DNA from 4 places in the Bacillus sp. TCT6 genome. Region 4 is predicted to be linked to each of the others. Evidence: predicted binding sites of a transcription regulator. Region 4 holds the regulator's gene; each other region holds the start of a gene.
What was found. The regulator Rex, encoded in region 4, represses fermentation and respiration genes when NADH is low (regulators of the CRP and FNR family bind a similar motif). The targets are predictions, from matches to a motif close to TTGTGAAATATTTCACAA.
Positions count from the first base shown of each region.

Region 1 (3,217 bases), 4.7 Mb from region 4:
ATACTTCCACCCCTTTCATATACACAATTTAGACATAAAATAATCAGTAAATTTAGATAATTAAAAGGGTTATATTATTCTTCTGCCGAATATATAAGTTAGAGAAAATTACGGATAAAGTGAAACTTTAATCAGTGGGGGGGTGTTCCTCCCCACTGATTATTAGTTGAACCAATCGGGCTTTTACGGGCAGTTAATCTTCCGACTTCATCCCTGCATTCACTGGATTTTAAGGTGGAGGTTTTACTGCCCGTTAATGCGGGATAAAAATAGCCCGAACCATGCAGGGCATGATTCGGGCTTATATTCAGCTTAGTAAGCTAAGCTGAATAGACCTTTAATGTGTGATAAGTAACGAACGTTACTTGCTTCTTTCATTAATGATGCTGGTAAGCCTTTAAGTGGAGTATTGCTTGCTCCAATTGTAGCAACCGCATCTTTACGTCCTAGACTAGCAAGTGTTCCAGAGTTTACAGGTGCGAACTCTTCGAATGCTTTGCCTTCTAGTGCTGCGTATAAGTTGTATCCAATTAACTCACCCATTTGCCAAGCGATTTGTGCAGTTGGTGGGTATGGACGACCGTCTGGAGAGAAGACAACAGCGCTGTCTCCAGCAACGAATACGTCTTTGTGAGAAGTAGATTGCAGGTATGCATCAACTGTTGCACGACCACGGTTAACTTCAAGACCTGATTCACCGATTAATGGGTTACCTTGTACGCCACCTGTCCAAACGAATGTGTTAGCAACAAGTTTTTGACCGTCTTTTAAGTCGATCTCATTGCCAGCAACGTTTGTTACAGGAAGACCTGTTAAGAATGTAACACCGCGTGCTTCTAGGCTAGTAGTTGCACGTTCGATTAAGTGGTCTGGTAATACTGGAAGGATTTTTGGACCTGCTTCAACAAGAAGAAGTTTAACTTCTTTTGGATTTACGCCGTGGCTTTTTGCAAGTTTAGGCATAATGTCAGCAAGCTCACCAACTAGCTCAACGCCAGTTAATCCGCCACCACCGATTACGATTGTAGCATCAGCTTCGTTTTTCGTTTTCGCGTATTCACGAATACGGTCTTCAACGTGTTTGTAGATTTTGTTTGCATCAGCAGCAGATTTTAATACCATGCTGTTTTCTTCTAGTCCTGGAATACCGAAGTAAGCAGTTTTACTTCCTAAAGCAACTACAAGTGCATCGTAAGATAAAGTAGTGCCGCCAGCTAGTTTGATTTCTTTGCTATCAACAGAGAATGACTCAACTGTTGCGATTTTAAGATCGATATCTTTGCCTTTGAAAAGCTTTGTAAGTGGCATTGCAATTGCTTGCTCAGCAACGTTACCAGCTGCAAGGCGGTGTAGTTCAGTGATGATTTGGTGTGTTGGGTATTGGTTAATCACTGTAACTTGTGCTTCTGATTTGCTGTAATATTTACGTACGTTTAAAGCGGCAAGAAGACCGCCATAACCAGCGCCTAAGATGACAATTTGTTTTGACATAGTATGATATCCCCCGTCTTTACTAATTGTTGTTATAAGTTAAATTATTTATTGTTACGTTCTGCACTAATTTGAAGATATGCGTTCACAAAGCGGAACATTTTTTGTGCTTGTGGATCTTTTAGTAATTTTAATAGACCGAATAGGCCGATAACTTCAGTACTTTCGTCAGCACGATCTTTCGCTTCGATTGCAGTTGCAGCCATGCTTTTCACTGTATCTTTTACAGGTTCTACAAGCTCTGTAATTGCACCAACAGTGTCGCTTTTTAATACTTCATCAGTAGCAACAGTTTGAGCGAAGTCATAAGACTTAGTTAAAATGTTAACAAGCTCAGTTAATTTTGGAAGCTGTTCTACTAGTGTTGTTAATGATTCTTGTACCTCAGGTTTTAACAACTGATCAAGTACATCAAGTTGTCCTTGGCTAGCAGAAATTTGTACAGTTTCTTGTTCTGGCTTTGTTTGAGTCATAGTTTCTGGCATCTCCAATTCTCCTTTACGATAGCAATACTCTTATTTTTTATAAGTAAGATAGTAAACGTTTACGAAACTTTATGCAAAGTTTCACAAAACACAATAAAATGCCTTTAAATATATGGCAGCAAACAAGCTGACATAGATCTAAAACCACATTTTCTTACCTATTGTTTATGAACTGTCCGATACATGGCTTGTCCGCATAATGGAAAAGCTCCGCTACCGGAAAGTGTATATAATATATATCCTATATTATATACTATATGCACCTATGTTAACATAAAAATGATTCCTAATTATTTGATATTGAGTGTATAACCTAGTGCTGACAAGGTATGAAAGCGTATAAAATATTTTGTTTTAGTTAGAAATGTACATATATATATAGAAAAAAAGGAAAAAACGAACAAATTCATGTTCGTTTTTTCCTTTTTTCCTATTATTCACCTTCTGCAATTAGCATCGATGTATTACCTTCTTTTTCAAGATGACATTCGCCCCAAGTACAAAGAGAGTCAAGAATTGATTCTAAAGACCAACCGTAATCAGTAAGGGAGTATTCTACTTTTGGCGGGACTTGGTTGTAGACTTTTCTTTGAATGACCCCGTCGTCCTCTAATTCGCGTAATTGCTGAGTTAACATTTTTTGTGTAATACCAGGCATTAAACGTTTTAGTTCACTCGTTCTTTTTGTGCCTTTCGTTAGATGACAAAGGATAACAACCTTCCATTTTCCACCGATAACCTCTAAAGTCGCCTCTACAGGAATATTGTATTTTTTCATATGAAACCCTCCTTTTATGAGTAAAGTAAGCTTAATAATACAAATGTTACTTTTTAGTACCTATAGCACTTTAAAGTACGTACTTTTTATCATGTTAAATATGTTTCATAATAGCACATGTGAGAAGCAAGTGAGTAGTACGGTACCAAAAAGTGACTATGTTACTTTTTAGTGCCTATCGTACTTTAAAGTGCGTTCTTCAAAAAAGGAATGAAACCATTCATAATAGCATTTGTAAGTATAAAATATATTTTTTAGAAGATAAAAGGGCCTTTTTATCACACTATTATGATTGGATTTCTTGTAATAAGGAGGAATTCAATTGAGTTCATATACAGTACCATCTTCAGAAGTTCAGACGAATCGAAGAAGTATGTTTGCTTTATTAGCACTAGCAATTAGTGCATTTGGGATTGGTACGACCGAGTTTATTAGTGTCGGTTTACTACCATCTATTTCGAAA
Region 1 covers NZ_JBVYHX010000001.1:4,683,438-4,686,654, reverse strand. Annotated here, with positions in the region: gene AC0ONG_RS24165 (NAD(P)/FAD-dependent oxidoreductase) at 313-1,491, opposite strand; gene AC0ONG_RS24160 (DUF1641 domain-containing protein) at 1,536-1,976, opposite strand; gene AC0ONG_RS24155 (winged helix-turn-helix transcriptional regulator) at 2,410-2,754, opposite strand; gene AC0ONG_RS24150 (MFS transporter) at 3,128-3,217, shown strand, end outside.
Region 1: AC0ONG_RS24160 (DUF1641 domain-containing protein) is a predicted target of Rex. The motif match lies at 2,046-2,063, and genes of this name have one in related genera.

Region 2 (3,217 bases), 140 kb from region 4:
TAATGATGCGGGATACCATTTTTCTTTTTCTCTTTTAATTCTGCTGCCAAATCTAGAAAATATAACAATTCTTCTTGTGTAAAATCTTTTTCTGCTAGAAAGCTTCTTCCTTTTAAATTTGGTCTAGTCATTAACATACTTCATCCCTACTTTCTCCGTTATTTATACTAAATATCTTTACGAACAATTGGCATACTCATGCAACGTGGACCCCCACGACCACGAGATAATTCCGAACTTAGCACTTCAATTACTTCTATACCGTGCTCCCGTAATAACGTATTGGATACATAGTTGCGATCATATGTAACAACTACACCTGGTGCGATTGCTAATGTGTTCGAGCCATCATTCCATTGTTCACGAGCAGAAGCAATTACATCTCCTCCTCCACATGGAATAAGAACTAATTCACTTAAGCCTAATACCTCTTTTAATGCTTCCATTAAAGAAGTACGATGTGTAATTTTAAGAGTTTCCTCATCTGATCCTTTTTCTAAAATATAAATATTCATATTCCCTTTTGGCCCTTGAATGGCTGGATGAATTGTAAACTTGTCATAATCAACCATTGTAAATACTGTATCTAAATGCATAAATGCTCGGCATTTTGGAATTTCTATTGCTAACACTTTCTTAATTTTATTTTGTCGGCTAAAGAGATTTTTAGCTAAACGTTCAATTGCTTTAGCTGAAGTACGAGCAGACACTCCAATCGCAATTGTTTCTTCATTTAAAATTAGCTCGTCGCCACCTTCAATTGGAAATTTATAATCACGATCTAACCAGATTGGTACATTATGTTTTGCAAATCTTGGGTGATATTTAATGATGTACTCCATGAATAATGATTCACGTCTACGCGCTGGTTCTCTCATCTTATTTATCGTTAAGCCATCGCCCACGCTAGCTGCTGGATCACGAGTAAAATATAAATTAGGCATTGGATCTAAGTAAAACGGATAATGATCTTCCATTAATTCATATAAATGTGTCTTCTTACTTGTTTCAATTTCGTTTTTCCGTACACCGCCCATAATTTTTTGAATTAATTCTTCATTTGAAAAGGAAAGTAAATATTCTTTTAAAGTTTGATGTGCAACATTTACGTCAGCCTGTCCTTCTTTTAAAATACGATCAACAAATTCTTCTCGAAGTTTTTTATCTACTAACGCCTCAGCGGCTAGTTTTTCTAAATAAAGAACTTCAACACCCCGATTGCGTAACGTTTGTGCAAAATAATCATGCTCTTTTTGAATAATTGGTAAGTATGGAATATCATCAAATAATAATTGCTGCAAATAATCTGGCGTCAAGTTTTCCACTTCTTTACCCGGTCGTTTTAATAAAACCGTTTGTAATTCCCCAATTTCTGAAGTAACATGTATCGGATGTTTCATTTGTTGTACCTCCTTTTAAATATGTTTGATGTCTTACAAGTACATAATAAATGCTCTGCACTTTCATCTTTGTGAAAGCATCCACATTATCATTGTGAAATATTAAACAAGTTATTTTTTTAAAATCATACGAATTTGTATTTTTATAACAAACTCTCTCGCTTTTTCAATAAAAAACACATATATTACGCATATATGTTGAATATTCAACTTCCGTATTTAAACAAAAATCCTGTTTTTAATTTTATTAAAAACAGGATTTTTACATCTAAATAATTAAATTTAATCTTTCTTCTATAATCTCCCTATCTGATTTCGACTGTGAAATTATAAGGCATGTATCATTTCCACATATACATCCTATTTTTTCTTTCCAATCTAACTCATCAAATAAAACACCAATAACATGTGCATTACCAGGTAATGTTTTAATAACCATTAATTGATCTACACAATCAATTTTCACAACAACTTCTCGTAATTTTTTCTTTAACTTTATATCAGTTTGTAAATGCTCTTCTGAGAAAACTTTATATATCATTAATCCTTCTTGAGAAGGTACCTTCGTTAAGTTTAACTCACGAATATCGCGAGAAACCGTAGCTTGTGTTACTAATACATCTTTTTTTGCTAACAATTCTACTAATCTTTCTTGCTTATCTATTTCATACTCCTTTACAAATTGTTTAATTAACCGTTGTCTTTTTTCTTTTTTCATAAAAGACACCCCTTTTAATATTATAGCTCGCTATAATTTTCATCCGAAAGGGAGAGAAAAGAATGTTGCGGAAACGTTCATAGTTTAACTGTAAATATTAAATCAAACTAAATAAAAAAGAGAAGAACAGCATTCTGTTCTTCCTTTTACATTGAAAATCGTTCAATTGTTTGTTTCAAATCAGTTGCTTGCTTCTCTAAATCTTTTAATAATTGATCGATTACTATCATATTTTTAGACTGTTGTAGCGTCACACGCGCCACTTCTTGCGAACCAGCTGACGTTTCTTCAGCAATTGCTGCTACAGCTTTTGTTTGTGCTCCTATTTGATGAATGTGGCTCACTTGTTCATTCATATAACTACTAATTTGCTGAGTTGCATCGGCTACTTCCATAACACTTGATGACATTTCTTTTAAAATTAATTCCGTAGCTTCCCCACGTTTCGCCTCTTCTTTAGCTATTTTCACTTGTTCTGTCATTTTCATTGCAACTTGTTGTACTTCATCTTGCATATTCCGTAATAACTGAGATATGTTTCTTGCAGAATGATCACTTTCATCAGCAAGTTTACGTACTTCTTCCGCAACAACCGCAAAACCTCTTCCATGCTCTCCTGCGCGAGCTGCCTCAATAGAAGCATTTAGTGCTAATAAATTCGTTTGGCTAGCAATCGCACTCACAACAGACACAATATGTTCTACTTGTTTCATTCGTTCTTCTAACTTCTGTACATTTTGCATTGAATTTTCATTTTCTTTTGCCAATGTTTGAATACCTTGAATTAAAGACGTAAAGACACGAGTACTATGCCCTAAAGCTTGAACCATTTCTGAAGACAACGTATCAGACTGCTTCGCTTTTTCTTCTACTTCACTTGCAATAGACGTCGTTGTATCAACAGCAGAAACAATTGCTTGAATTGATGCCGCTGATTGCTCAGCGCCTGAAGAAATCTCTGCAAGTGTCTCAGATACACCTTGCGCTTGTCTCGTTGCTTCGCCTGTTTGTTTTCTAATCTGCTGTACTTGATTATTTGTATACGAAAATGTTGTATCAATATTTTTTACCATGCCCCTTAAGTTTCCTAACATCATAT
Region 2 covers NZ_JBVYHX010000001.1:140,195-143,411, reverse strand. Annotated here, with positions in the region: gene argF (ornithine carbamoyltransferase) at 1-137, opposite strand, end outside; gene arcA (arginine deiminase) at 168-1,400, opposite strand; gene argR (arginine repressor) at 1,669-2,118, opposite strand; partial or broken gene AC0ONG_RS00625 (methyl-accepting chemotaxis protein) at 2,265-2,837, opposite strand; partial or broken gene AC0ONG_RS00620 (HAMP domain-containing protein) at 3,207-3,217, opposite strand, start outside.
Region 2: arcA (arginine deiminase) is a predicted target of Rex. The motif match lies at 1,493-1,510, and genes of this name have one in related genera.

Region 3 (3,217 bases), on a different contig from region 4:
TTCAAATGACATCTATTTCATTACTCATCTCGATCCTTATTGCACTGCCACTTAGTGTAACACTTGTTTTAACAAGACCTGGTGGACAGCACGAAAATAAAATCATTTATCCTATTCTTAATACAATTATTAATATAATTCGCTCTCTTCCATTTATCATTCTATTATTCTTCATCTTACCTTTTACAAAGTTTCTAATGGGAACATCCATTGGCGTGCAAGGTGTCATCGTACCGCTTGTCGTCTTCACAGCTCCTTATATCGCACGTTTAATGGAGACAGCCTTACTAGAAGTAGATCGCGGTGTTATTGAGGCCTATCAAGCAATGGGTATCTCTACTATTAAAATCATTTGGCACGTCATGGTGAAAGAAGCTCGTCCCTCCCTTGTACTTGGATTAACAATTGCAACAATTGGCTTAATTGGCGCAACAGCAATGGCTGGACTCGTAGGTGCTGGAGGGCTAGGGGACTTGGCATACCGCTTCGGACATTTACGCTATGAACCTGAAGTAATGTATGCAACAGTCTTTATTTTAATTATCCTCGTTCAAGGATTACAGTCTTTAGGGAATGGTGTTGCACGAAGATTGAAGAAAGATTAAAAAAAGAAGGCATCTCACCAGGGTGAGATGCCTTCTTTTTTTATCTTTTAAATCCACCTTCTGAATGAATAACTTGCCCAGTAATCCACTCAGCTTCTTCACTTACTAAAAATTTAATGAGTCTAGCTGCATCCTTTGGCTCACCAATTCTGCCAAAAGGAAACATCGGCTTTAACCCTTGTGTTATCTCTTCAGTCATCCATCCTGTATCGGTTGGTCCTGGATTAAGTGCATTCACTGTTATTCCTAAATGAGCTACCTCTGCTGACAATGTACTAGTAAGAGCATCAATAGCTCCCTTCGTTGTCGCATAAGCTAGTTCTCCTGCCATAGGACCTTGAAATTGCCCCGAAGTAATATTAACAATTCTACCACCAGATTTCTTATCAAATCCTCGGGCAAATTGACTACTTAACAATGTAGTCGCACGGATATTTACCATGTAATGCTTATCTAGTTCTTCAGCAGTCAACGTAGAGAAATCATTATTCGTAGAGTACGCTGCATTATTAATTAATATATAAGGGTACCCTAATTGTTCAGTAACTTTATTTATAAGCTCTTTCGGTGCATCATTCCGAGTTAAATCTAACTCCATGCTCGATACTCTAACACCGTTTTGCAATAGCTCTTCTTTTAATTGTATTTGTTCATTTTTATCGACGCCCCAAGGCATCTCTTTATCGTAAGCTGTCCAATACGTAAAAAACATATCGTATCCTGCTTCAGCTAATTCTTTACAAATCGCTGCCCCAATACCATCTAGACGACTTACCCCTGTAACAACTGCTACTTTATTTTTTAATTGATTCATCATATACTCCTCCAAGTTTAAAGGGCGCATACTTTATATAAGAGATATAAAATTTCCCACAAAAAAAGACAGATACATAAAATAGGCATCTATCCTTACAAAAGGGATGTACAAGCCAAATATGCAGTCCTTGAATGATTTACAGATAGCTAAATAAACCCTCACTTATGAGAGAAAAATTCATCTATCTAATTTCTAATCATTACAAATTCATCCACATATTAAGTCTTTGTCCCCTTTACATATATCTCTATTCTTAGTTTACCAAAACAGATAAAATGTTACAAAAAATAAAACAATTACTCACAACCTATCCTTGTTCACATTCTCTCCATTGTGAATCTTTTCACATTGAATATATAATAAACTTGTAAATACAATATTGGAGGGATTTCAATGATTATCAATTTTTTAAGAACTGATAAACGTGCTACTTTCATATTATTACTTTTACGTCTTTACATAGGATATACATGGCTCGCTGCTGGGATAGGCAAAGTCTTCGGACAATCTTTTGACGCAAGTGGTTTTCTAAAGGGTGCTATTGCTCAAGCATCAGGTGACCACCCTGCAGTACAAAATTGGTGGGCAGATTTTCTTCAACATTTTGTCCTTCCAAACGCAGACCTATTTAGCTTTTTAGTTCAATGGGGAGAAATTTTAGTAGGTCTAGGTTTAATTTTAGGCGGATTAACAAAAACAGCTGCATTTTTCGGAATCATAATGAATCTTTCATTTTTATTAAGTGGAACTGTTAGTGTAAACCCAAACCTGCTTATTTTGACTATATTCATTTTAGTTGCAGGGCAGAACGCTGGACGTATTGGATTAGATGGCTATATCTCTCCTAAACTTTTCCATAAAAACAACCACGGAACATATAAATTAAGTAAAACTGCGTAGTAACAGTTTACTTTTAAAATATAAATAAGAAAAAGAGCCTGAGTATAGGCTCTTTTTCTTATTTATCCTAATTTAAACTTTTAACGAGCCACGAAAACCTCTGGCAGCATAGTAAGAGTCTGCTCCATTGTGGTACACGAAAACATGTCCGAAGCGATAATCGCAAAATAGAGCACCACCGAGTTCTCGAATATCTGAAGGTGTTTGTACCCAGCTTGATGATTTCATGTCGAAATCCCCAAGTTTTTGCAATTCCCGATATTGTTCTTCAGTTAATAGTTCAATGCCCATAGCATTTGCAACATCAATAACGTTATTTTCTGGTTTATGTTTTTTTCTTGATTCTAACGCTTCAAGATCATAACAAAGACTCCTGCGGCCTTTAGGACTCTCCTTTGAACAATCATAGAAAGCATACTCGTCCTTTTCTTCATCATAACCAACAACATCCGGCTCACCGCCAGTTACTTCCATTTCATTAAGTGACCACAATTTTTCATTATTAGTAGTCAGCTTCGCTTCAACTTTAGCCCATTCAAGACCTTCATGGCGGTTCATGTTTTTCTCAAAACGAGCTTTCAATACTTTCAATAACTCTTCACGTTTTTCTACTAGTAAGTCATTTTTATTTCCTGTCATATTAATCCTCCCTGATATGTGTACGGATAGTAGTTTAAGTATATATTTTATAATAAATCATCTCAATATGAAGAGCGTTTCAACCTTATGTCTTTTACAAACATCCATTATAAAGTCCTAAAACCCTCTACACTCTCTCCAAGAATATAGTGTGAAAACCACATCAAATTCTGCTTCATAATAGCTACATTCATTCCCGGCTGATTAGGACTATATGCCATTCCTTTAAATATAATTAATTCTGTATCAACTTCCA
Region 3 covers NZ_JBVYHX010000004.1:11,639-14,855, reverse strand. Annotated here, with positions in the region: gene AC0ONG_RS29695 (methionine ABC transporter permease) at 1-605, shown strand, start outside; gene AC0ONG_RS29690 (SDR family oxidoreductase) at 646-1,422, opposite strand; gene AC0ONG_RS29685 (DoxX family membrane protein) at 1,816-2,322, shown strand; gene AC0ONG_RS29680 (DUF4256 domain-containing protein) at 2,395-2,961, opposite strand; gene AC0ONG_RS29675 (S9 family peptidase) at 3,069-3,217, opposite strand, start outside.
Region 3: AC0ONG_RS29685 (DoxX family membrane protein) is a predicted target of Rex. The motif match lies at 1,754-1,771, and genes of this name have one in related genera.

Region 4 (3,217 bases):
CATATTTACATGTTATCCTACCTCATCTCATACACTAGAGTTAGAAAGGATGGTTAAACCATTTGAAGAAACAATACTGGTGGATTATCGTTACATACATTTTAATGCAATTATCTGGCGCTGTTGGATTACCACTTCTCCTAAAAACAGGACTCTATGATAATAGAGGATTTACCATTGAGGAAAAAGGACAAATCATAATGGGACACTGGGCAATTATTAGCTTCTTTGTTGCATTATGTATCGTACTTTGGTTACTTAGAACAGATATTCGCGACAGACATTTAGATGCAACGCGCTCTTCTGTTCCAGCTACAATTGGGTGGATTTTCATCGGATTATTCTTAGCTTTCTTTTCACAAATAGTTGCCGGTATGATCGAGATGCAGCTACTAGGAATTAAACAAGGTTCAGAAAATACAATGAAACTGATGGAAATTGCACGAACTACTCCTTGGTTCCTTATTGTTGTATCTATAATCGGACCTATCTTAGAAGAAATCGTATTTAGAAAAATTCTATTCGGTGCACTTTATAAGAAGTTCAACTTCTTTATTGCAGCTATCATTAGTTCACTTGTATTCGCAGCAATTCATTTTGATTTTACTCACTTATTGGTATACACTGCTATGGGGCTCGTATTCGCCTTCTTATATGTGAAGACGAAGCGCATTATCGTTCCTATTGCAGCTCATGTTGCGATGAATACATTAGTCGCTATTGGGCAAATTTTTATGAGCAATGAGCAAATTCAAGAAATGATTAAAGAAGCTGAAAAAATGCAAGGATTTATCGGAGGATTTTTTGTATGAGAAACTCACCATTGTTCATGGCCGCATTATACTTCCTTCTTGGATGTATCTTTACACGCTTCGCCATTACGAACGTGACAGATACAATCTGGAATGTGTGGACAATACTATTTGCAGTTATGGCAACAATTGATTTTAATTTGGCACTTCGCCTTATATTAGTTAAATTCACAAAGAAGAAACAATAATAAAACGCAGAGGTCGCTTCCTCTGCGTTTTATTGTGGATAGTTTTTCAAAAAGTAAACTAATGTTTGTAACTCTACAGCTAAATCAATATGATGAATTCTAATATTCTCTGATACGTTTAATCGTGCTGGTGTGAAATTCAAAATACCGTGCACGCTCGTTTCAGCTAATCTATCTGCTACAGCTTGTGCTACTGTAGCCGGTACTGTTAATATTGCCACTTGTATATCATTTGATAATCTCTCTTCTAATTCATCTAAATGATATACAGGAATGCCCCCGATTTCTGTTCCAACTTTCTCTTCACTAACATCAAATGCCATTTCAATTTTTGTATTATTGTTTTTCGTGAAATTATAATGTAAGAAAGCGGTCCCTAAATTACCTACTCCAATAAGTGCTACACGCGTTATATCATCTTGATCAAGTGTTTCGCGGAAAAATGATAATAAATAATTTACGTTATATCCATATCCCTTTTTCCCTAATGCTCCAAAATACGAAAAATCTCTTCGTATTGTTGCGGAATCTACTTTTACCGCTTCACTCAATTCGGCCGATGAAACACGCTGCTTACCAGAAAGAGATAAGTTTTGGATAAATCGATAGTATAGAGGCAATCTTTTAGCAGTGGCTTGTGGAATCTTTTGCTGATCCATATGACCTCTCCTCTCTTCCTATCTTTATTCATATACTTTAATCAAATACAGAAGTTTAGCACTCATTAAATTCCTTGTATAATAAAGAGAAGAAGTATTCTCTCTTTATTTTAAACTATACACTATTTTTAGTATGATTGAGAAATATAAACATGGCAAAGTTAAGAAATTATTTGAGGTGAGAACATTGATTTTATTACAAGTAAATGGACTTTCGAAATTATACGGTGCAGAAACAATTCTTGCAAACATAAAATTGGAAGTACAAACAAAAGATCGTATCGCATTAGTTGGAAGGAATGGAGCTGGAAAATCTACATTATTAAAAATTATCGCTGGTGAGTTATCACATGATGGTGGCGAAATTATAAAACCGAAAGATGTCTCAATCGGGTATTTAGCTCAAAATACTGGCCTAGAAACGTCTTTAACAATTTGGGATGAAATGCTAACCGTCTTTACCCACTTACAGCAAATGGAGACAAAACTTCGAAAGCTTGAGCAAGAAATGGGAAAAGAAGAAAACTTTTCAAACGAAGCTATATATGAAAGATTGTTAGCTGATTATGACCAATTGCAACTCAATTATAAAGATCAAGGTGGATATCAATACGAAGCGGATATTCGCTCCATTTTAAGCGGCCTTGGCTTCCCAGTTGAAACACACCAGACGACGATCTCTACTTTAAGTGGCGGGCAAAAAACAAGATTAGCTCTCGGGAAATTATTATTAACAAAACCAGACTTACTTATTTTGGACGAGCCTACAAACCATTTAGACATTGAAACATTAACATGGCTTGAGCAATATTTACAAGGTTATCCTGGCGCAATATTAATCGTTTCCCATGACCGTTATTTCTTAGACAAACTCGTTACACAAGTATATGAAATTTCGAATAAAGAAAGCAGACGATTTGTTGGTAACTACAGTAAATATTTAGACTTAAAATCAGCATTATATGATCAAGAAATGAAACGTTACGAAAAACAACAAGATGAAATCGCAAAACTTGAGGACTTCGTTCAAAAGAATATAGCTCGCGCTTCTACAACGAAACGTGCTCAAAGTCGCCGTAAACAACTAGACAGAATGGAATTATTAACGAGACCATTAGGGGATTCTAAGTCAGCATCATTCCACTTCGATATTGAAAAGCAAAGTGGAAATGATGTTTTACAAGTAAAAGATGCAACCATCGGCTATGAGGAGGACCCTATAATTGAACACGTAACTATGCGCTTAACTCGCGGAGATAGTGTTGCCTTAGTTGGTCCAAACGGAATTGGGAAATCCACATTATTAAAATCTATTGTGAATAAGTTACCACTATTAAATGGTAATGTTTCTTTCGGATCAAATGTATCTGTTGGCTATTATGACCAAGAACAAGCAAATTTAACATCTTCTAAACGGGTTTTAAATGAACTATGGGATGAATATCCACTGCAACCTGAAAAAGAAATCCGTACTATACTCGGGAATTTTTTATTCACAGGAGATGATGTACTGAAACCAGTATCTTCCCTTAGTGGTGGACAAAAAGCTCGATTAGCT
Region 4 covers NZ_JBVYHX010000001.1:3,839-7,055, reverse strand. Annotated here, with positions in the region: gene AC0ONG_RS00040 (CPBP family intramembrane glutamic endopeptidase) at 63-812, shown strand; gene AC0ONG_RS00035 (YdiK family protein) at 809-1,000, shown strand; gene AC0ONG_RS00030 (redox-sensing transcriptional repressor Rex) at 1,030-1,659, opposite strand; gene AC0ONG_RS00025 (ABC-F family ATP-binding cassette domain-containing protein) at 1,847-3,217, shown strand, end outside.